4 regions of the Bradyrhizobium sp. 613_E4_N2_2 genome follow, and region 3 is predicted to be linked to each of the others. Evidence: predicted binding sites of a transcription regulator. Region 3 holds the regulator's gene; each other region holds the start of a gene.
The links. Region 3 encodes PhoB, which activates phosphate uptake and scavenging genes when phosphate is short. Its sites were predicted from a motif close to TGTCATNNANCTGTCAT; they were not measured.
Positions count from the first base shown of each region.

Region 1 (4,854 bases), 4.6 Mb from region 3:
TGATGATCTGGTCGATCGCCTGCATGGCGAAGTTGAAGGTCATGAACTCGACGATCGGCTTCAGCCCGGTCATGGCAGCACCGACGCCGATGCCGGCAAAGCCGTGCTCGGTGATCGGCGTGTCGATGACGCGCTTGGCGCCGAACTCCTGGAGCAGGCCCTGCGTCACTTTGTAGGCGCCCTGATATTCAGCGACTTCCTCGCCCATCACGAAGACGTCGGCGTCGCGGCGCATTTCTTCGGCCATGGCGTCGCGCAACGCTTCGCGGATGGTCTGCGTCACCATCGCGGTGCCGGCGGGCACTTCCGGATCGGGCTCGGCAACGACCTGAGGGGCAGCCGCAGCCTTCGGCGCCGAGATCATCGGCTTGCCTTCGCCGACTGGCGAGCGAGATTCGGCGACTTCCTGCGCGACGCTCGGCGCGGGCGCGGCCGGCGCCTTGGCGAGATCGGCAGCCGTCTCGCCATCGGCGAGGATGGTCGCGATCGGCGTGTTGACGGCAACGTCGGCGGTGCCCTCGGGGATCAGGATCTTGCCGAGCGTACCTTCATCGGTCGCCTCGACCTCCATGGTCGCCTTGTCGGTCTCGATCTCGGCGATGACGTCGCCGGACTTGATGGTCTCGCCCTCTTTCTTCAGCCACTTGGCAAGGTTGCCCTTCTCCATCGTGGGCGACAACGCGGGCATCAGCACTTGAATTGGCATATCGACTCCAAAAGAAAGCTTGCGCGCGTTCAGCGATAAATGTCGGTCCAGAGCTCGGCGGCATCCGGCTCGGGATCATGCTGGGCGAAGTCGGCGGACGCATTGACGATGTCGCGGACCTCGGCGTCGATCGCCTTGAGATCGGCCTCGCTCACCTTGGCCGCGAGCAGGCGGTTGCGCACCTGCTCGATCGGGTCCTGGTCGTGGCGGACTTTTTCGACCTCTTCGCGCGTTCTGTACTTTGCGGGGTCGGACATCGAGTGGCCGCGATAGCGGTAGGTCTGCATCTCCAGGATGAAGGGGCCCTTGCCGGCGCGGCACCAGGCCGCCGCCTCCTCGCCCGCGGCCTTCACGGCGCGGACGTCCATGCCGTCGACCTGCATGCCGGGGATATTGAAGGACGCGCCGCGCTTGGAGAAATCCTGCTGCGCTGAAGCGCGCGACACCGAGGTGCCCATGGCGTAGCGGTTGTTCTCGATGACGTAGATCACCGGCAGCTTCCAGAGCTCCGCCATGTTGAAGCTCTCATAGACCTGGCCCTGGTTGGCCGCGCCGTCGCCGAAATAGGTGACGCTGACATTGTCGTTACCACGATAGTGGTTGGCGAAGGCCAGACCCGTGCCGAGCGAGACCTGGGCGCCGACGATGCCGTGGCCGCCGTAGAAGTGCTTCTCCTTGCTGAACATGTGCATGGAGCCGCCCTTGCCCTTGGAATAGCCGCCGCGCCGGCCAGTGAGCTCGGCCATGACGCCGTTGGCCTCCATGCCGGTGGCAAGCATATGACCGTGATCGCGATAGCCGGTGATGACCTGATCGCCCTGCTTCAGGGCCATCTGCATGCCGACCACCACGGCCTCCTGGCCGATATAGAGGTGGCAGAAGCCGCCGATCGCGCCCATGCCGTAGAGCTGGCCGGCCTTTTCCTCGAACCGCCGGATCAGGAGCATGTCGCGGAGCGCTTTGAGCTCCTGCTCTCTGGTGAATTCCGGGGGCGAACCGCCTTCGGTCTTGTCCTGTGGAGTGCTTGCGGCGGCTTTCTTGGGTGCGGCCATGGGAATTCCGGGTCAGAGAAAACTTCAGCCCTCTCTAACCCAAGTCAAACGCCCTTGGAAAGGACCGCGGCGGCATGGCGCGACTTTCATTATGCCGCACTGCAACGTGACCGAAACTTTGCAAAACCTTTGGCGCCGATCGGGCAACTTTAGCTCACCGGTCAGCGGAGGGAACGTGAGCAGCCAACGCAGAGAAATCGGACGCGCTGTTTTGTATCCGAAATCCCACGCGCGTCCGATTCGCCGTGCCGGCTTTACCAGCCCAACTCGCGCAAATACGCCGCACGGGCGGCAACGCCGGTATGCGTGAAGTCGCTGAAGACCCCATCGACGCCGAGCCGGTAGAATTTGAGATATTCAAGGCTCGGGTCGCCGCGATAGTCGGCGGCAAGATACTTCTTCTCGTTCCGAAACGTGAAGACATGGACGAAAAGACCGAGCTTGTGCGCGTCCGCGACAAGGCTGGTCGCGTCCTGCGTCGAAGCCTCCGGCGTCGATCCCTTGTAGGGCGTGCCATCGGCGTTGCTGTCCTTCCACGGCGCGATCTTGAGCGGAACGATATAGGCCTTCCACGGACCGATGCCCTCGGCATAGGTCTTGATCTCGGCAAGCCCCTCGGGCGTCAGCATCGCATCGTACAAGCGCGCATCGCCCGCAACCGTCCAGTCGAACGGGCGCGAATTCGTGATGTTGTTGAGGAGAACCTTGCCGGTTTTGAAGTCGATTCCGTTGCCGTCGACGAGTTGGACCTGCCGCGTCTGAAGGCCGTGGCTGCGCATATATTTCAGGCTGCCGGGTTCGAAGCTCTGGACCAGGATGGGAGCGTCCTTGGTGTTGAGGCCGTTATCCCCGATGATCTTGATCAGGGCCTCCTCGAGCGGACGGCTGCCGGCCGCGCCGCAGCCATTGGCGATCGCCTGGGCATTGTTCCAGGTCGGGTTCTTGGTTTCGGGATAGACGAGGATGGACCGCCCGGTCTCCTTGCTCTTGACCTTGGCGATGTCGATGACGTCCTGGAAGCTGATGATCGGGAGCTTGCCGTTGAAGACTTTCGGCCGCTCGTTGGCCGCGTCATAGGTGGTGCCGCCGATCCATTGCTTCAGCTCGGCCATGGTGAAGTCGCTGATCGACCAATCGTTGGTATGATCCTCGCCGTCGACGATCAGCGACTTCAGCACCGATTTGGGATCGGCCGGGTCGCTGAGATCCGTCAGGTAGTCGGCAGGCACGCCGGTGGCCGACGGGGCCTTGACGCGCACACCGGGCACGGTGCGCTTGCGGGCGGCGACGGCCGCATTGGTCTTCGCCACCTCGGCAATGTTGGTGTTGTCGCTCAGCCAGGGATTATGACGCACGACCAGAACGCAATCCTTGGTCAGGTGCAAATCCTCTTCGAGCGCATCGGTCCCGAGCGCCGCGGCGAGGTCGTACGACGCCTCGGTCTCTTCGGGTACCAAGCCAGGCAGGCCGCGGTGTCCAAGGACCAGTGGCGCCTTTCCATCGACGGTCAGGAAGGGCTTGGCGCCAGTTGGCGCCGGGCCGGACTGTGCAAAGGCCATCGACAGCGGCAGCACCGCCGCGCCGAACAGCATCGCTGCGACACTCATTGTCCGTCCTGAACGACTGTTCCGCATCACCAAGCCTCCGTCTTTGCCCGGCATCGCTTCGAATGCCACGGGCGCCGAACCGAATACGGTCGGCGCTGTCGTCTTGGCTCAAGACTCTGACAGACGGATGACGACGGAGAGGGCGGCGCAAGGTTGCGCCGCCCTCTCCTGCCCGATCAGATCTTGCCCAATCAGATCTTGCCCGATCAGAAGAAGCCAAGCTTCTTCGGGCTGTAGCTGACCAGGAGATTCTTGGTCTGCTGGTAGTGATCGAGCATCATCTTGTGGGTCTCGCGACCGACGCCCGACTGCTTGTAGCCGCCGAACGCGGCATGCGCAGGATACGCATGGTAGCAGTTGGTCCAGACCCGGCCGGCCTGGATGGCCCGGCCGAAGCGGTAGCAGCGGTTGGCATCGCGACTCCAGACGCCGGCTCCCAGGCCATAGAGCGTGTCGTTGGCGATCGCGAGCGCTTCGTCATCGGTCTTGAAGGTCGTGACCGAGACGACGGGACCAAAGATCTCCTCCTGGAAGATTCGCATCTTGTTGTGGCCCTCGAACACCGTCGGCTGGACGTAGAAGCCGCCGGAAAGATCGCCGCCGAGCTCGGCACGACCGCCGCCGGCCAGCACCTTGGCGCCCTCCTGCTTGCCGATGTCGATATAGGAGAGGATCTTGGCGAGCTGCTCGCTAGATGCCTGCGCGCCGATCATGGTGTCGGCCGCACGCGGGTCGCCCTGCTTGATCGCGGCGACGCGCTTCAGCGCCCGCTCCATGAAGCGGTCGTAGATGTCGGCGTGGACAATCGCCCGGCTCGGACTGGTGCAGACCTCGCCCTGGTTCAGCGCAAACATCACAAAACCTTCGATCGCCTTGTCGAAGAAGTCGTCGTCCTCGGCGGTGACGTCGTTGAAGAAGATGTTCGGCGACTTGCCGCCGAGCTCCAGCGTGACCGGGATCAGGTTCTGGCTGGCATATTGCATGATCAGCCGGCCCGTCGTGGTCTCGCCGGTGAAGGCGATTTTCGCGATCCGCGGGCTGGACGCGAGCGGCTTGCCGGCTTCGAGGCCAAAGCCGTTGACGATGTTGAGGACGCCGGGCGGCAGGAGATCGCCGATGATCTCGGCCCAGACCATGATCGAGGCCGGGGTCTGCTCGGCGGGCTTGAGCACGACGCAATTGCCGGCGGCGAGCGCCGGCGCGAGCTTCCAGCAGGCCATCAGCAGCGGGAAGTTCCAGGGGATGATCTGGCCGACCACGCCGAGCGGCTCGTGGAAATGATAGGCGATGGTGTCGTGGTCGATCTCGCCGATCGAGCCTTCCTGCGCACGCACCACGCCGGCGAAATAGCGGAAATGATCGATCGCGAGTGGCAGGTCGGCGGCGCGGGTCTCGCGGATCGGCTTACCATTGTCCCAGGTCTCGGCAACCGCAAGGCGCTCCAGATTCTCTTCCATCCGGTCGGCGATCCGGTTCAGGATCGCGGCGC
Region 1 is NZ_CP197234.1:4,083,529-4,088,382, reverse strand. Features, by position in the region: gene AB7290_RS19480 (pyruvate dehydrogenase complex E1 component subunit beta) at 1-706, opposite strand, end outside; gene pdhA (pyruvate dehydrogenase (acetyl-transferring) E1 component subunit alpha) at 736-1,758, opposite strand; gene AB7290_RS19470 (glycerophosphodiester phosphodiesterase family protein) at 2,013-3,365, opposite strand; gene adh (aldehyde dehydrogenase) at 3,572-4,854, opposite strand, start outside.
Region 1: the regulator PhoB is predicted to act here: its motif matches at 3,482-3,498, upstream of AB7290_RS19470 (glycerophosphodiester phosphodiesterase family protein).

Region 2 (4,854 bases), 3.4 Mb from region 3:
TATTGGAAGTAAGGCGCGATCAGCCAGCCCGGCTTGATATGCGCCTCATAGATCATCTCGATCAGCGTCTCGTTGCTGCGCACCGGACTCTGGATGCCGGTGAAAGCCTGCGTATCAATGTCAAGATTGCGCGCGGTGTTCGAAATCCGCATATAGGCCATTGCCACGCCGAAGCGATCGAGCGGACGGCCTGGCGTGAAGCCGACGAAGCCGATGCCGCCGTCCACATAAAGGTCGATCAGATTGCGGTCCGGCGGGCTGTAGGCAATGCGGCCGAACGCGGTGACGCCCGGAATCGAGGCTGACGTGGTGTTGTCTTTCACCTCCGGCGGGCGATAGAGCACCTGCTCGATGACGGCGAAGACGCCGTAATTGCCGCGCAGTCTTGCAGGCACACCGCTTCCGCCGGGATCGGCGATCGAGAGCCCCTCGGCCGTAAAACGCTGGCTGTCGAACGAGCCGTAATGCTTCCAGGCGCCCGGCGTGAAATTGCCGGCGAGCGGCCGGCCGCCGATATCGATGTCGTAGTTGAAGCGGACCTGCCCGATCACCCACGGCGGATCGTTGACGCGGAACGCCAGGCCATGATGGTCGCGCAGCTGCGGATCCTGATCGCCCGGACCTGACGGATCGCCGTTGAACACCGCACCGAACGCGGTGATGTTCTCGGTCAGCGCCGCCTTGATGCGGATGCCGGGCACCGCGATCGGCGGTGCCGGGCCGCCGGCTGGAAGATTGCTCGCCTTGATCGCGGGCCAGCCGAACGTGCCGTTGATGAAGAGGTCGTCGGTCTGGCTGTCGAAGAACTCGACGTCGGCGGCCTGCTGGCCGGCCCTGATGTTCAGGCGGTCGCCAAAGAAGCTCTGCTCGAAATAGGCGTTGTAGAGCCGCTGGTCCGGCAGTGCCTCGATCTCACTGATGGTGGCGAGGTTCATCACGTAGTTGCGGGAGAGCCCCTGGCCGTAGATCACGAACGCATTGGCGTAGAAGCGGCCGCCGGTCCAGCCGACGAGCTTGTCGAGATCGGCATCGACCGAGAGATCGAGGCGCCCGAAATGGATGGCGCCACGCTTCACCCCGCCGGAGACGTTGGCGATGTTGTCGGCGATATAGGTGGCGCCGAAATTCAGGCCCTTGTTGGCGAGCCCGTCATGCCATTCGTTGAACCATTTTGGCGCCAGCCATACGGCCGCGCTTTCGTCCTTGGCGCCGGCGAGCGCGCCGGTGCTCGCCACCGTTGAGGCCAGCACTATCGCGGCCGCATTTCGCAGCGGAAATCTGTGGGACGTCCCGATCACGGCTGATACCGGCTGCGTACGCTACCTGAAGATACCCGTGCGCCGCATGAACAGATAGGCTGCCCCCACCGACGAGGCCATCAGAAGCGCCGCCCAGAGAAATCCGCTCTCGACATCGGTGAGCGGCAGGCCCTTGGTGTTCATGCCGAAGATGCCGGTGATCAGGGTCGGCGGCAGCAGCAGCGAGGTCACGATGGAGAGCGTGTGGAGGTGGTGGTTGCTCTCCTCCTCGTTCTTGAAGCGCAGCTCCTCCTCGAGCAGGCGGCTGCGTTCGCGGAGCTCGACGATGTCGTGATCGAGCCCGTCCAGCCGCTGCGCCAGCTTGCCGGCGTGGATGCGCAAGGCCGGCGCGAGATGATCGGTGTTCTTCTGATCGAGCCGGTGGAACAGCACGCGCAGGCCAGTGAGCTGGCGATGCAACCTGACGCAAGTCCGACGCAGCCGGCCGAGATTGCGGCGCATCTCCGGCTTGGCGTCGTCGGCCAAAATCCGTTCCTCGATGTCGTCGATCTCCTGGCCGAGCTTGTCCGTCATCCGGTCCAGCGTGTCGGCGACCTCGTCGACGATCTTTTCCAGGAGATGGGCGACGTTGTCGACGCGGTAGCCACCTTCGAGCACGCGGCGCGTCGCATCGGCCGAGCATAGCGCCTGATGCCGGCCGCTGACGAGAAGATGCTCGGTCATGGCGAAACGCAGGAACGCGGTCTCTTCCGTCGCGCTGTCGATGTCGCGCACGAGATCGGAGAAGACGCCGTAAACGCTATGGTCGATGACGTGAAGCTGCCGGAAAGTGTCGTTGGACAGCAGGAGGTCGCGCGCGAGCGGCGGCAGCTGTGACGCTGCGATCCAGGGCCGTGCGCGCGCATCGGTCAGGTTGAAATGCAGCCAGAGCCGGCCGTCATGGCTGAACTCGATCGGCTGGTCGATCGGCAGCGCCTCGGCACTGCCGTCGCGGTGCAGCCGGAACGCCCAGACCAGGCCGGGAATGGCCGGCACGGAATCCGATATCGCGCTGACAAGCTTCGCCGGCTCAGCCATGGCCAACCCCAACCGTCAACAAATGCCCCGCTCCGGAAGATGGCTGACGGCATCTTCCGGACCTCTCACGGGTACTCAATTACGGCTTTGTTACAGTTTGATGATGGTGCCGCCCTACTCCGCGGCCAGCCCCGTCGCGGCCACCGCCTCGGCCTCCTTGACGTAGTCGTGCACGACGCGGCCGAATGGCAGCGTGAGATCGGCGATGTAGTGGTGCGCGCCCAGGCAGCGGCGAACCGGGAAATCCGCGACCGGTGCGTTGACATGCGGCACCAGATGCAGCCGGCCGGGCCCCATCCAGGAGCCCTTCGGCACGATGTCGATGAGGTTGATCGCGACGAGCTGACAGACTTCGAGACGGCCGTCGACGCCCGGGATCATCTTCAGATTGATCTGCGTCTTCGACAGCGTCGCACGGGTGCGATCGCCGTTGCCGGCCATGCTCTCGTGCTTGTAGCCCATCGTGCCCATGGCGACGAGCTGGCCGGCATATTCCAGCGTGCCCGTCAGCGTATCCTTGACGATCTCGAGTTTCGGATGGGCGTATTTCTTGGGAAAGCCCCAGATCTCGCGGCCCGCCGCGATCGGCGGATCATCATCCAGATACATCTGCGAGACGAAATTGACTTCCTCGCCGTTGAGGCGCGCCGGAATGACGAGGCCGGATTCGGTGTAGCTGCCGAAGCCGGAGGAGTCCGGCATCTTGATCCATTCGTAATGCACGATCGGCTGGTCGATCGGCTCCAGCGGCTCAGGCAGGCCGGCGCGGATCAGCTCCGGATCGGTCTCGTAGGTGATGACGAGGAATTCGCGGTTGACGAAGCGATAGGGCCCGGCCGGATAGCTCGGCCCCGCCGCCGGCATGGACGGAAGTCTCAGCACGTCTTCCCTGCGCATCCTGATCTCCTGTGTGCGATGCCCGCCCGGCGGCGTCAGGCCTGGATCGCAAATTGCTAGCCGCCGTCATTGACCGCGATGTGAAGGATTTCCGTCAGGCGCACGACCTCCCGCCATTCCCGCTGCGGTCGGCCTGCATGCGGACGATGCATCGGCGCTGAAATTGTCATCACGCCGTCACTGCCGGACGCAATCGTTTGGTCCACGCTAGGAGGCACCCATGGACGCCCGCACGTCGCAACCGGCTCATCAGACGCATCAGCCTCCCGCACGGGGCTGGCGCCCCGAACGCTGCGACCGCGTCGCGCTGGTGCTGCAAGGTGGCGGCGCGCTCGGCGCCTACCAGGCCGGCGTCTACCAGGCGCTGCACGAAGCCGGCATCGAGCCCGACTGGGTCTGCGGTGTTTCAATCGGTGCGATCAACTCAGCCATCATCGCCGGCAATAAGCCGGAGAAGCGGCTGGAGGCGCTGCTCATCTTCTGGGAGCGCATCACCAATCGCAAGATCTGGCATTACACGCCCGACGGCGACATCTTCCGCCAGTGGCGCAATCTCACCAGTGCGTGGATGACGTCGGCGATGGGCCAGCCCGGCTTCTTCACCCCGCACCAGGTCAATCCCTGGTTCAGCCCGGTCGGCGCGCGCACCGCCACCAGCTACTACGACACGATGCCGCTGAAGGAGAGCCTGCTGGAGCTCGTCGACTTCGATCTCATCAACGAGAAGAAGGTCCGCTTCGCGGTCGGCGCGGTCAACGTGCTCTCGGGCAACTTCATCTATTTCGACAATTCCCATGACGAGATCGAGCCGGAGCACATCATGGCCTCCGGCGCCCTGCCCCCGGCGCTGCCGATGGTGCGGATCGGCACCGATCATTTCTGGGACGGCGGCATCGTCTCCAACACGCCGCTCCAGCATCTGCTCGACCAGGAGGACGCGCTCAACTCGCTGGTGTTCCAGGTCGACCTGTTCAGCGCACGGGGCGTGCTGCCGCGCTCGATCCAGGATGTGATGGCCCGCCACAAGGACATCATGTATTCCTCGCGCACGCGCCACAACACCGACGTCTACCGCCGCACGCACAACCTCAAGGTTCTGCTCTACAAGGCCCTGGCGAAAGTCCCGGACGAGCAACTCTCCGACGAGGATCGCCAGCTCAAGTCGAGCCTGCGCCGCATGCCGGAGATCGCGATCCTGCACCTGATCTACCAGCAGAAGGCCTATGAGGGCGACGCCAAGGACCATGAGTTCTCGGGCACCTCGATGCGCGAGCACTGGACGAGCGGCTACGAGGACACCAAGCGCACGCTGAAGCGCCGCGACTGGATCAAGATGCCGGACGAAGGCATGGGCCTCGTGGTGCACGACGTGCACCGGGAGACGGAGAGCGCGTAACGGCGCTCTTCAGACGAACCGCTCCAAACAAAACTGCGAAAACAACCCCATGCACAGTAGCCGGGGCGTGGCGGATCAATGACTTACGTTTAACCGAAGGAAACTTGACTCGTCGGGCAAAACAGGGGCATGATGCTATCGTTGCCTCCCATCCATTTTGACCTTCGACGACGTGACGCAAAGCATCAGCCCCGCGGTCTCGATGTCATCACAAGCAAGATACCG
Region 2 is NZ_CP197234.1:5,278,399-5,283,252, forward strand. Features, by position in the region: gene AB7290_RS25610 (carbohydrate porin) at 1-1,298, opposite strand, end outside; gene AB7290_RS25615 (transporter) at 1,320-2,336, opposite strand; gene AB7290_RS25620 (acetoacetate decarboxylase) at 2,451-3,233, opposite strand; gene AB7290_RS25625 (patatin-like phospholipase family protein) at 3,454-4,629, shown strand.
Region 2: the regulator PhoB is predicted to act here: its motif matches at 3,398-3,414, upstream of AB7290_RS25620 (acetoacetate decarboxylase).

Region 3 (4,854 bases):
ATCACCCTGACCGTTCTTGCCCTGAATATTGGCGCGCGCATTCTGAGCGCCGAGAGGACCGCAAAATGAGTGATCTTTCCGTATCGATGAGCGCGGCCGGTGGTTTGCCCCAGGCGCCGGTGCTGCCCGAAGCTCCGGCCAAGGTGACGGTGCGCAACCTCAATTTCTATTACGGCGAGCACCACGCGCTGAAGAACATCAATCTGGCGCTCGGCACCAACCGCGTCACGGCGTTCATCGGCCCGTCTGGCTGCGGCAAGTCGACCCTGCTGCGCATCTTCAATCGGATGTACGACCTCTATCCGGGCCAGCGCGTCACCGGTCAGCTCATGCTCGACCAGACCAACGTCCTCGACCCCAAGCTGGACCTCAATTTGCTGCGCGCCCGCGTCGGCATGGTGTTCCAGAAGCCGACGCCGTTCCCGATGACGATCTACGAAAACATCGCCTTCGGCATCCGTCTCTATGAGAAGATCTCGAAGTCCGAGATGGACGACCGCGTCGAGAAGGCGCTGCGCGGCGGCGCGCTGTGGAACGAGGTCAAGGACAAGCTCAACGCCTCCGGCCTGTCGCTCTCCGGCGGCCAGCAGCAGCGCCTCTGCATCGCCCGCACGGTCGCGGTGCGGCCCGAGGTGATCTTGTTCGACGAGCCCTGCTCGGCGCTCGACCCGATCTCGACCGCCAAGGTCGAGGAGCTGATCCAGGAGCTGTCCGAGAACTACACGATCGCGATCGTCACCCACAACATGCAGCAGGCGGCGCGCGTCTCCGACAAGACCGCCTTCATGTATCTCGGCGAGCTGATCGAGTTCGACGACACCAGCAAGATCTTCACGTCGCCGACCGACCGGCGCACGCAGGATTACATCACCGGCCGGTTCGGCTGAGGAGACGGAACATGGGTTCTGAACATACCGCAAAGGCCTTCGACACCGACCTCCAGGAACTCACGCGCCTGGTCGCCGAGATGGGCGGCATCGCCGAGCGCATGATCGTCGATTCCGTCGACGCGCTGATCCGCCGCGACGTCGCGCTCGGCCAGCGCGTCGTGACCATCGACGCCGAGCTCGACGCGCTCCAGAAGAAGATCGAGGAGCGCGCCGTTCTCACCATCGCGCGCCGCCAGCCGATGGCGGTGGATCTGCGCGAGATCGTCGGCGCCATGCGCGTCGCGACCGATCTCGAGCGGATCGGCGACCTCGCCAAGAACATGGGCAAGCGCGTCGCGGCGCTGGAGACGGATTTCCATCCGCTCAAGCTGTTCCGCGGTCTGGAGCACATGACCGACCTCGTGCAGCAACAGGTCAAGTCGGTGCTGGACGCCTATGCCGCGCACGATCTGCCGGCGGCAATGGCGGTGTGGAAGGGCGACGAGGAAGTCGACGCCATCTGCACCTCGCTGTTCCGCGAGCTCCTCACCTACATGATGGAGGATCCGCGCAACATCTCGTTCTGCATCCATCTGATGTTCTGCGCCAAGAACATCGAGCGCATCGGTGACCACGCCACCAACATCGCCGAGACCGTGTTCTACATGATCGAGGGCCAGGCGATCACCGACAAGCGGCCGAAGGGCGACATGACGACCTTCGCCACGACGGTCCCGAACACTTAAGGAGCGACGAACACCATGGGCGCACGCATTATGGTGGTTGAGGACGAGGAAGCTCTCACCGAGCTTCTCCGCTACAACCTCGAAGGCGACGGCTATGACGTCGAGACGGTGATGCGCGGCGACGATGCCGACACCCGCCTCAAGGAGCACATCCCCGATTTGATCGTGCTCGACTGGATGCTGCCGGGCCTCTCCGGCATCGAGCTGTGCCGGCGGCTGCGCACCCGGCCCGAGACCAAGCAGCTCCCGATCATCATGCTCACCGCGCGCGGCGAGGAGAGCGAGCGGGTGCGGGGCCTTGCGACCGGCGCCGACGACTACATCGTCAAGCCGTTCTCGGTCCCGGAGCTGCTGGCACGCGTGAAGGGCCTGCTCAGGCGCGCCAGCCCCGAGCGGCTCGCCACCGTGCTCGCCTATGGCGACATCGAGCTCGACCGCGACAAGCGTCGCGTGGCGCGCTCGGGCCGGCCGATCGATCTCGGCCCGACCGAATATCGCCTGCTGGAGTTCTTCCTGGAGCATCCCGGCCGCGTGTTCTCGCGCGAGCAGCTGCTCGACAGCGTCTGGGGCCGTGACATCTACATCGACGAGCGCACCGTCGACGTCCATATCGGGCGCCTGCGCAAGCTGCTCAATCTCGGCCGCGAGCAGGACCCGATCCGCACCGTCCGCGGCGCGGGCTACGCACTGGACGATCGCTTTGCGAAGGCGGAGCAAGCGTAAGGGGTTGCTGTGGCAGACGTGATTTAGCGGGCTGCCACCGCATCCTCGATGTCGTCCCTGCGAACGCAGGGACCCATAACCACAGGGAGTGGTTTGGCGAAGACTCGGAGTGATCATCCCGCGCAATAACTACGCGCCGGGATTATGGGTCCCTGCGTTCGCAGGGACGACACCGAGTGAGTTGAGCCGTCATCGCGTGACGGCGCCGTCTTCGTAGTCAGCTAATCCGATACCTCAGCGCGGACCCGGCTTCGCCGGCGCGCGCCGGCGATCGGCCGCGGGCTGATACGCCACGCGCGAGTGCTGGGCGCAGTAGGGCAGGCCGGAGAGCGCCTTGCCGCCGCAGAAGAAGAAATCCGGGCTCGAGGGATCGCCGACCGGCCAGTGGCAGGTGGCCTCGTTCAGCTCCAGCAGCGACAGCCGCTGGCTCATCGGCACGACGTTGTCGTAGGTGACCGGTTCGGCCTCGACCTCGACTTCGAAGGCTTGCGCCAGCGCGGTGTTGCCGCGCGCGATCGGGCGGGTCACCCGCATCATGTGCTGGGCGGGGCGTGCCTTGCGCGGCCGCGGCGCTGCCGATGAAGGGCTCTTGGCGCGGCCCGACAGGCCGAGCCGGTGCACTTTGCCGATTACGGCATTGCGGGTCACATTGCCGAGTTCAGCGGCGATCTGGCTGGCCGAAAGCCCGGCCTCCCAGAGCTTTTTCAGCTGCTCGACGCGATCATCCGACCAGGTCAAAACGGTCATTGCACCCTTTCCTTCGCCGGCGCCTGCCATCCTGGCGGCCGCACGGCGAATGCCTAAGCTTCGAAAAACCCGTGCCGCCAGAATCCCTTAAGGCTCGCCGGGCGCACCAGATGCGCCCGAACGCTTACGCCGGTACATGAGGACTTAGAGGATCAGAACTGCTGCACGAGATGTCGTATCTGACAAGCCAAACGCTACAATATGGCGTGACTCACGCGCAAGAGTCCGCCGACTCGCTTCCACATGTTCCGTGGCGGAAATACGCAAAATCGCCACCGCAAGACTACGGATTCTGCGTTTCGCGAGGCTTTCCGGGCGGCATTGACACCGGTTTCACCAGGCATAAGATAGTCTCGCGTGCCGCCCTTAAAAGGCGGCACGTTTCGTTTTCCGGGCCGGTCAATGGTGCGTTGCGCAATGCACGCTCACGCCGTCCGCAACATTCAAGTGATCGTCATGACTAACAGCGCAGCGCCGCATTTGCTCCCCGTTTTCGCCAGGTCCGACCTCGGTTTCGAGCGCGGTGAAGGCTGCTGGCTGATTGCGACCAATGGCGATCGCTATCTCGATTTCACCTCGGGCGTGGCGGTGAATGCGCTCGGCCATGCTCACCCTGCGTTGGTCAAAGCGTTGCAAGAGCAGGCCACCAAACTCTGGCACATGTCGAACCTGTTCCAGAGCCCGGACGGCGAGAAGCTCGCCGCGCGTCTGTGCAACGAAAGCTTCGCGGACTTCGTGTTCTTCTGCAATTCCGGCGCCGAAGCGCTGGAAGGTGTGATCAAGCTCGTCCGCCATCATCACTTCTCCAAGGGTCATCCGGAACGTTACCGCATCATCACCTTCGAAGGCGCCTTCCACGGCCGCACGCTGGCAACGCTCGCCGCGACCGGTTCGGCAAAATATCTCGAAGGGTTTGGCCCGCCGATGGACGGCTTCGACCAGGTCCCGCATGGCGATATCGACGCCGTCAAGAAGGCGATCGGTCCGCAGACCGCCGGCATCCTGATCGAGCCGATCCAGGGCGAGGGTGGCGTGCGTTCGGCAACGCCCGCCTTCCTGAGGGCGTTGCGCCAGCTCTGCGATGAGAAGGGCCTGCTGCTCGCGTTCGACGAGGTGCAGACCGGCATGGGCCGCACCGGCGATCTGTTCGCGCATCGCCGCACCGGCGTCACGCCTGACGTGATGTCGCTGGCCAAAGCGCTCGGTGGCGGCTTCCCGATCGGCGCGGTGCTGGCGACCGCGGACGCGGCTGCCGGCATGGGGCCCGGCTCGCACGGCTCGACCTTCGGCGGCAATCCGCTCGCGATCTCGGCTGCCAACGCCGTCCTCGACGTCATGCTCAAGCCCGGCTTCTTCGATCACGTGCAGAAGATGTCGCTGCTGCTCAAGCAGAAGCTCGCCTCCGTGATCGATCGTTATCCTGACATCGTCAGCGAAGTGCGCGGCGAAGGCCTTCTGATCGGCATCAAGGCCGTGGTGCCATCAGGCGATCTCGGCGCGGCATTGCGCAACGAAAAATTGCTCACGGTCGGCGCCGGCGACAATGTCGTGCGCTTCCTGCCGCCCTTGATCGTCACCGAAGCCGAAATCGAGGACAGCGTCGGGCGGCTCGAGCGCGCCTGCGCCGCGATCTCGTCCAGTCAGACCAAGCGGGCGGCGAGCTGATGAGCAAGTCCCCGAAGCACTTTCTGGATATCAACGAGCTCCCGTTGTCGGAGCTCAAGAGCATGCTCGCGGCCTCCTCCGCCATGAAGGCGAAGCAGAAAGCG
Region 3 is NZ_CP197234.1:8,658,732-8,663,585, reverse strand. Features, by position in the region: gene pstA (phosphate ABC transporter permease PstA) at 1-69, shown strand, start outside; gene pstB (phosphate ABC transporter ATP-binding protein PstB) at 66-887, shown strand; gene phoU (phosphate signaling complex protein PhoU) at 899-1,615, shown strand; gene phoB (phosphate regulon transcriptional regulator PhoB) at 1,631-2,338, shown strand; gene AB7290_RS41220 (GcrA family cell cycle regulator) at 2,573-3,085, opposite strand; gene AB7290_RS41215 (aspartate aminotransferase family protein) at 3,542-4,750, shown strand; gene argF (ornithine carbamoyltransferase) at 4,750-4,854, shown strand, end outside.

Region 4 (4,854 bases), 2.1 Mb from region 3:
GGCCTCTGATCACACCATCCTGCACACCAGCTCCAATCTCTATGGCTCCTACCGGCTGCGGCGCGTCTATTACTCCGCCTTCAGCCCGATCCCCGATGCCAGCCGCGCTTTGCCTCTGGTACAGCCGCCGCTGCTGCGCGAGCACCGGCTTTACCAGGCCGACTGGCTGATGCGGTTCTACGGTTTCGACGTTGCGGAGATCGTTGACGACAGCGCGATGCTGCCGCTCGACATCGATCCGAAGCTCGCCTGGGCGCTGCGCCATCGCGACCGCTTCCCGCTCGACGTCAACCGCGCCAGCCGCGAGGAGCTGTTGCGCGTGCCGGGCTTCGGCACCAAGGCGGTCGAACGCATCATCGCGACGCGGCGCACCACCACGATCCGCCTCTCCGATCTCGCGCGGCTGCATGTGCCCCGCAACAAGGCGCTGCCATTCATCGTCCTCAGCGATCACCGGCCCGCGCCGCATCGCCTCGACGAGGCGCGGCTGATCGAACGGTTCAAGCCGAAGGCAACACAATTGGGGTTTGGCTTCTGATGCAGTACATCACCCTCGACACCGAAACCGATTTCGACGGCTGGCGCAAAGCCGCGCGTAGCCTCGTGCTGCATCATGTGCAGCCAACCGATGTCACCTGGACCGTACAAGGCGGCGAAGCCGAGCTGTTTGCACCGCCCTCCCCGTCTCCGATATTTGAGGTGAACGACAGCACCTTTAACGTCTCGGCAAAATTCGTCGATCTCGCCAAGGCCGCGATCCTGCATCGCGACGGCGAGCGCTTTGCGATCCTCTATCGCCTGCTCTGGCGATTGAAGGACAATCACGATCTCATCGAGGTCGCGACCAATCCTGATGTCGCGCAAGTCACCGCCATGGCAAGAGCAGTCCATCGCGACGAGCACAAGATGCATGCCTTCGTGCGCTTCCGCGAGATCGGCCGCGAGCGCGCGGCGCATTACGTCGCCTGGTTCGAGCCGGAGCATTACATCGTCGAGCTTGCCGCGCCGTTCTTTGCCAAGCGCTTCGCCGACATGCCATGGTCGATCCTGACACCCGATCTGTGTGCGCATTGGGATGGCCACGCGCTCTCGTTCACGTCGGGCGTGAGCAAGAGCGAAGCACCCGGCGAAGACCGGCTCGAGGAAACCTGGCGGCGCTACTACGCCAGCATCTTCAACCCGGCGCGGCTGAAGGTGAAGGCGATGCAGACGGAGATGCCGAAGAAATACTGGAGGAACCTGCCCGAGGCGTCGATCATTAAGCCCTTGATCGAGGACGCCGAGCGCATGACCGGCGCCATGATCGCCAATGCCGCAACCGATCCGCACAAGCCCCAGAAGCGGCCGGAGGCTCCGATGCCACGCAAGCTGGCTGCCGACGATCTCGAAGCGCTCCGCGAGGAGGCCGCGCACTGCCGCGCCTGCCCGCTCTACAAGGACGCGACGCAGACCGTGTTCGGCGAGGGCCCGAAAGACGCGACCATCATGCTGGTCGGCGAGCAGCCCGGCGACAAGGAAGACCTCGCCGGCCACCCCTTCATCGGCCCGGCCGGCCAGATGCTCGACCGTGCGCTTCAGGAAGCCGGCGTCGACCGCAACAAGGTCTACGTCACCAACGCGGTCAAGCACTTCAAATTCGTGCCGCGCGGAAAGATCCGTCTGCACCAGAAGCCGGCGACGCCGGAGATCCGGGCGTGCCGGCAATGGTACGAGCGGGAAGTTTCGGCAATCCAGCCCGAGCTCATCGTGGCAATGGGCGCCACCGCCGCGCAGAGCGTGTTCGGCAAGATCACCCCGATCGGCAAGACCCGTGGCCGGCTCATAGATATGCCCGAGGGACGCAAGGCACTGGTGACGGTGCACCCGTCCTATCTGTTGCGGCTGCCTGATCCGGAAGCCAAAGTGCTGGAATATCAGCGCTTTGTCGAAGACCTGAAGATTGCCGCCAGTTTGCAGAAGAAAGCCCCACGCGCCGCCTAAATACTGGCGAATACTGGTGGGAAAGCGACTTTAGGACGCAGTTGTCATCCAGCCTTCAAATCCATCGCGGACAATAGCCCCTTCAAATTAGTTAAGGGGCGTCCAAAAATGACAGACGTTGCATTCGACCGTGCGGTAGGCGATCCGACGCCCGTCCAGCCGGCTTCCAGGCCAAATCTCGACAAGGGTTTTAACCCGCTCACGATGATCCTGTTCTTCGGCATCCTTGCCGCAGGCCTGCTGTTCGTTGCCTACAGCATCTATGTCGACGTCAACGCGACCGGCACGAAGGTGACGACCTTCCTGCCCTACATCCTCTTGTTCGTCGCGCTGCTGATCGCGCTCGGCTTCGAATTCGTCAACGGCTTCCACGACACCGCCAACGCGGTGGCGACCGTGATCTACACCCATTCGCTGCCGGCTGAATTCGCGGTGATGTGGTCGGGCTTCTTCAACTTCCTCGGCGTGCTGCTGTCCTCCGGCGCGGTCGCGTTCGGCATCGTCTCGCTGCTGCCGGTCGAGCTGATCCTCCAGGTCGGCTCCAGCGCCGGCTTCGCCATGGTGTTCGCACTCTTGATCGCCGCGATCATCTGGAACCTCGGTACCTGGTATTTCGGCCTGCCCGCCTCCTCCTCGCACACGCTGATCGGCTCGATCATCGGCGTCGGCATCGCCAATGCCGTCATGCGCGGCCGCGACGGCACCTCGGGCGTCGACTGGAGCAAGGCCACCGAGATCGGCTACGCGCTGCTGCTGTCGCCGCTGTTCGGTTTCATCTGCGCCGCCGTGCTGCTGCTGCTGCTCAAGTTCATCGTGCGCAACCCTGCGCTCTATGCCGCGCCCGAAGGCAACAAGGCGCCGCCGCTCTGGATCCGCGGCCTGCTGATCGCAACCTGCACCGGCGTCAGCTTCGCCCACGGCTCGAACGACGGCCAGAAGGGCATGGGCCTGATCATGCTGATCCTGATCGGCACCGTGCCGACCGCTTACGCGCTCAACCGCGCGCTGCCGGAGAGCCAGGTCGCCCAGTTCCAGAAGGTCTCGGAGGCCGCCTCCAAGGTGATCGCGGCCAAGGGCGCCGGTCACTCGATCATCGGCGATCCTCGTCCTGCGGTGACGCAGTACATCACCTCGCACCACATCAGCGAAGGCACCTACCCCTCGCTGTCGGTGCTGGTGAAGGATGTCGGCGACCAGGTCGCGAAGTACGGCTCGCTCAACAAGGTACCGGCGGAAGTGGTCGGCAACACCCGTAACGACATGTACCTGACCTCGGAAGCGATCCGCTTCCTGATGAAGGACAAGGAAAACGACCTCAACAAGGAAGAGGTCGCGACCTTGAACGCCTACAAGGGCGGCCTCGATAGCGCCACGAAGTTCATCCCGACCTGGGTGAAGGTCGCCGTCGCCATCGCGCTCGGCCTCGGCACCATGGTCGGCTGGAAGCGCATCGTCGTCACCGTCGGTGAGAAGATCGGCAAGACCCATCTCACCTACGCACAGGGCGCCTCCGCCGAGCTGGTCGCCGCCGCCACGATCGGCGCCGCCGACGTGTTCGGCCTGCCGGTCTCGACCACCCACGTGCTGTCGTCGGGTGTCGCCGGCACCATGGCCGCGAACGGCTCGGGCCTGCAGATGGCGACCATCCGCAACCTGCTGATGGCCTGGGTGCTGACGCTGCCCTGCGCGATCGCGCTGTCGGCCACGCTGTATGTGATCTTCTCGCGGATCTTCTGAAGCCGATCACGCGCCTCAAAGACAAAGGGCCCGTGCGATGCACGGGCCCTTTTCGTTTGTGGTTCGGGGGGCGGCGTTAAGACGCCGCGAGCGATTCCTCGACCAGCTTGACCCAATAGGACGTGCCGAACACGATCGCCTCGTCGTTGAAATTGTAGGCTGGGTGATGCAGGCCGGCGCTGTCGCCGTTGCCGCAGAAGATGAACGCGCCGGGCCGCGCTTCCAGCATGTAGGCGAAATCCTCGCCGCCCATCAGCGGCGGCATCTCGTGCACATTGGCCTCGCCGGCAACGTTCCTGGCGATGCGCCGCGCCACCTCGGTCTCCGCAGCGTGGTTGTTCACGACAGGGTAGTTGCGCTTGTAGTGCAGGTCGATCTTGGCGCCGGTGATCTGCGCCACGCCCGCCACCACCTCGTGCACGCGCTTCTCGACCAGCTTGCGCACCTCCGGCGACAACGTGCGGATGGTGCCCCTCAGCGTTGCGGTCTGCGGAATGACGTTGCGGGCGTTGCCGGCGTGAAATTCGCAGATCGAGATCACGGCCGATTCCAGGGGATCGACGCTGCGGGCGACGATTGACTGCAGCGCGGTGATCACCTGCGCGCCGACCAGCACGGAATCGACGCATTTGTGCGGACGCGCGGCGTGGCCGCCGAGGCCCTCGATCATGATGTCGACCTCGTCGGTCGCCGCCATGATCGGGCCCGGCCGGATTGCGAACGAGCCGATCGGAATGCCCGGGCCGTTGTGCATGCCGTAGACCTGCTCGATGCCGAAACGCTCCATCAGGCCGTCCTTGACCATGGCCGCGCCGCCGGCGCCGCCTTCCTCGGCAGGCTGGAAGATTACGACAGCATCGCCGGCGAAGTTGCGGGTCTCGGCAAGGTAGCGGGCCGCACCGAGCAGCATCGCGGTGTGGCCGTCATGGCCACAGGCGTGCATCTTGCCCGGAGTCTTGGAGGCGTAAGGCAGGTTGGTCTGCTCGTCGACGGGCAGCGCGTCCATGTCGGCACGCATGCCGATCACCTTGAGCCCATCGCCGGCCGGCTTGCTGCCCTTGATCACGCCGACCACGCCGGTCTGCCCGAGGCCGGTCACGACCTCGTCGCAGCCGAACTCGCGCAGCCGGTCCGCAA
Region 4 is NZ_CP197234.1:6,569,016-6,573,869, forward strand. Features, by position in the region: gene AB7290_RS31220 (putative DNA modification/repair radical SAM protein) at 1-538, shown strand, start outside; gene AB7290_RS31225 (UdgX family uracil-DNA binding protein) at 538-1,980, shown strand; gene AB7290_RS31230 (inorganic phosphate transporter) at 2,089-3,717, shown strand; gene AB7290_RS31235 (M20 aminoacylase family protein) at 3,794-4,854, opposite strand, start outside.
Region 4: the regulator PhoB is predicted to act here: its motif matches at 2,023-2,039, upstream of AB7290_RS31230 (inorganic phosphate transporter).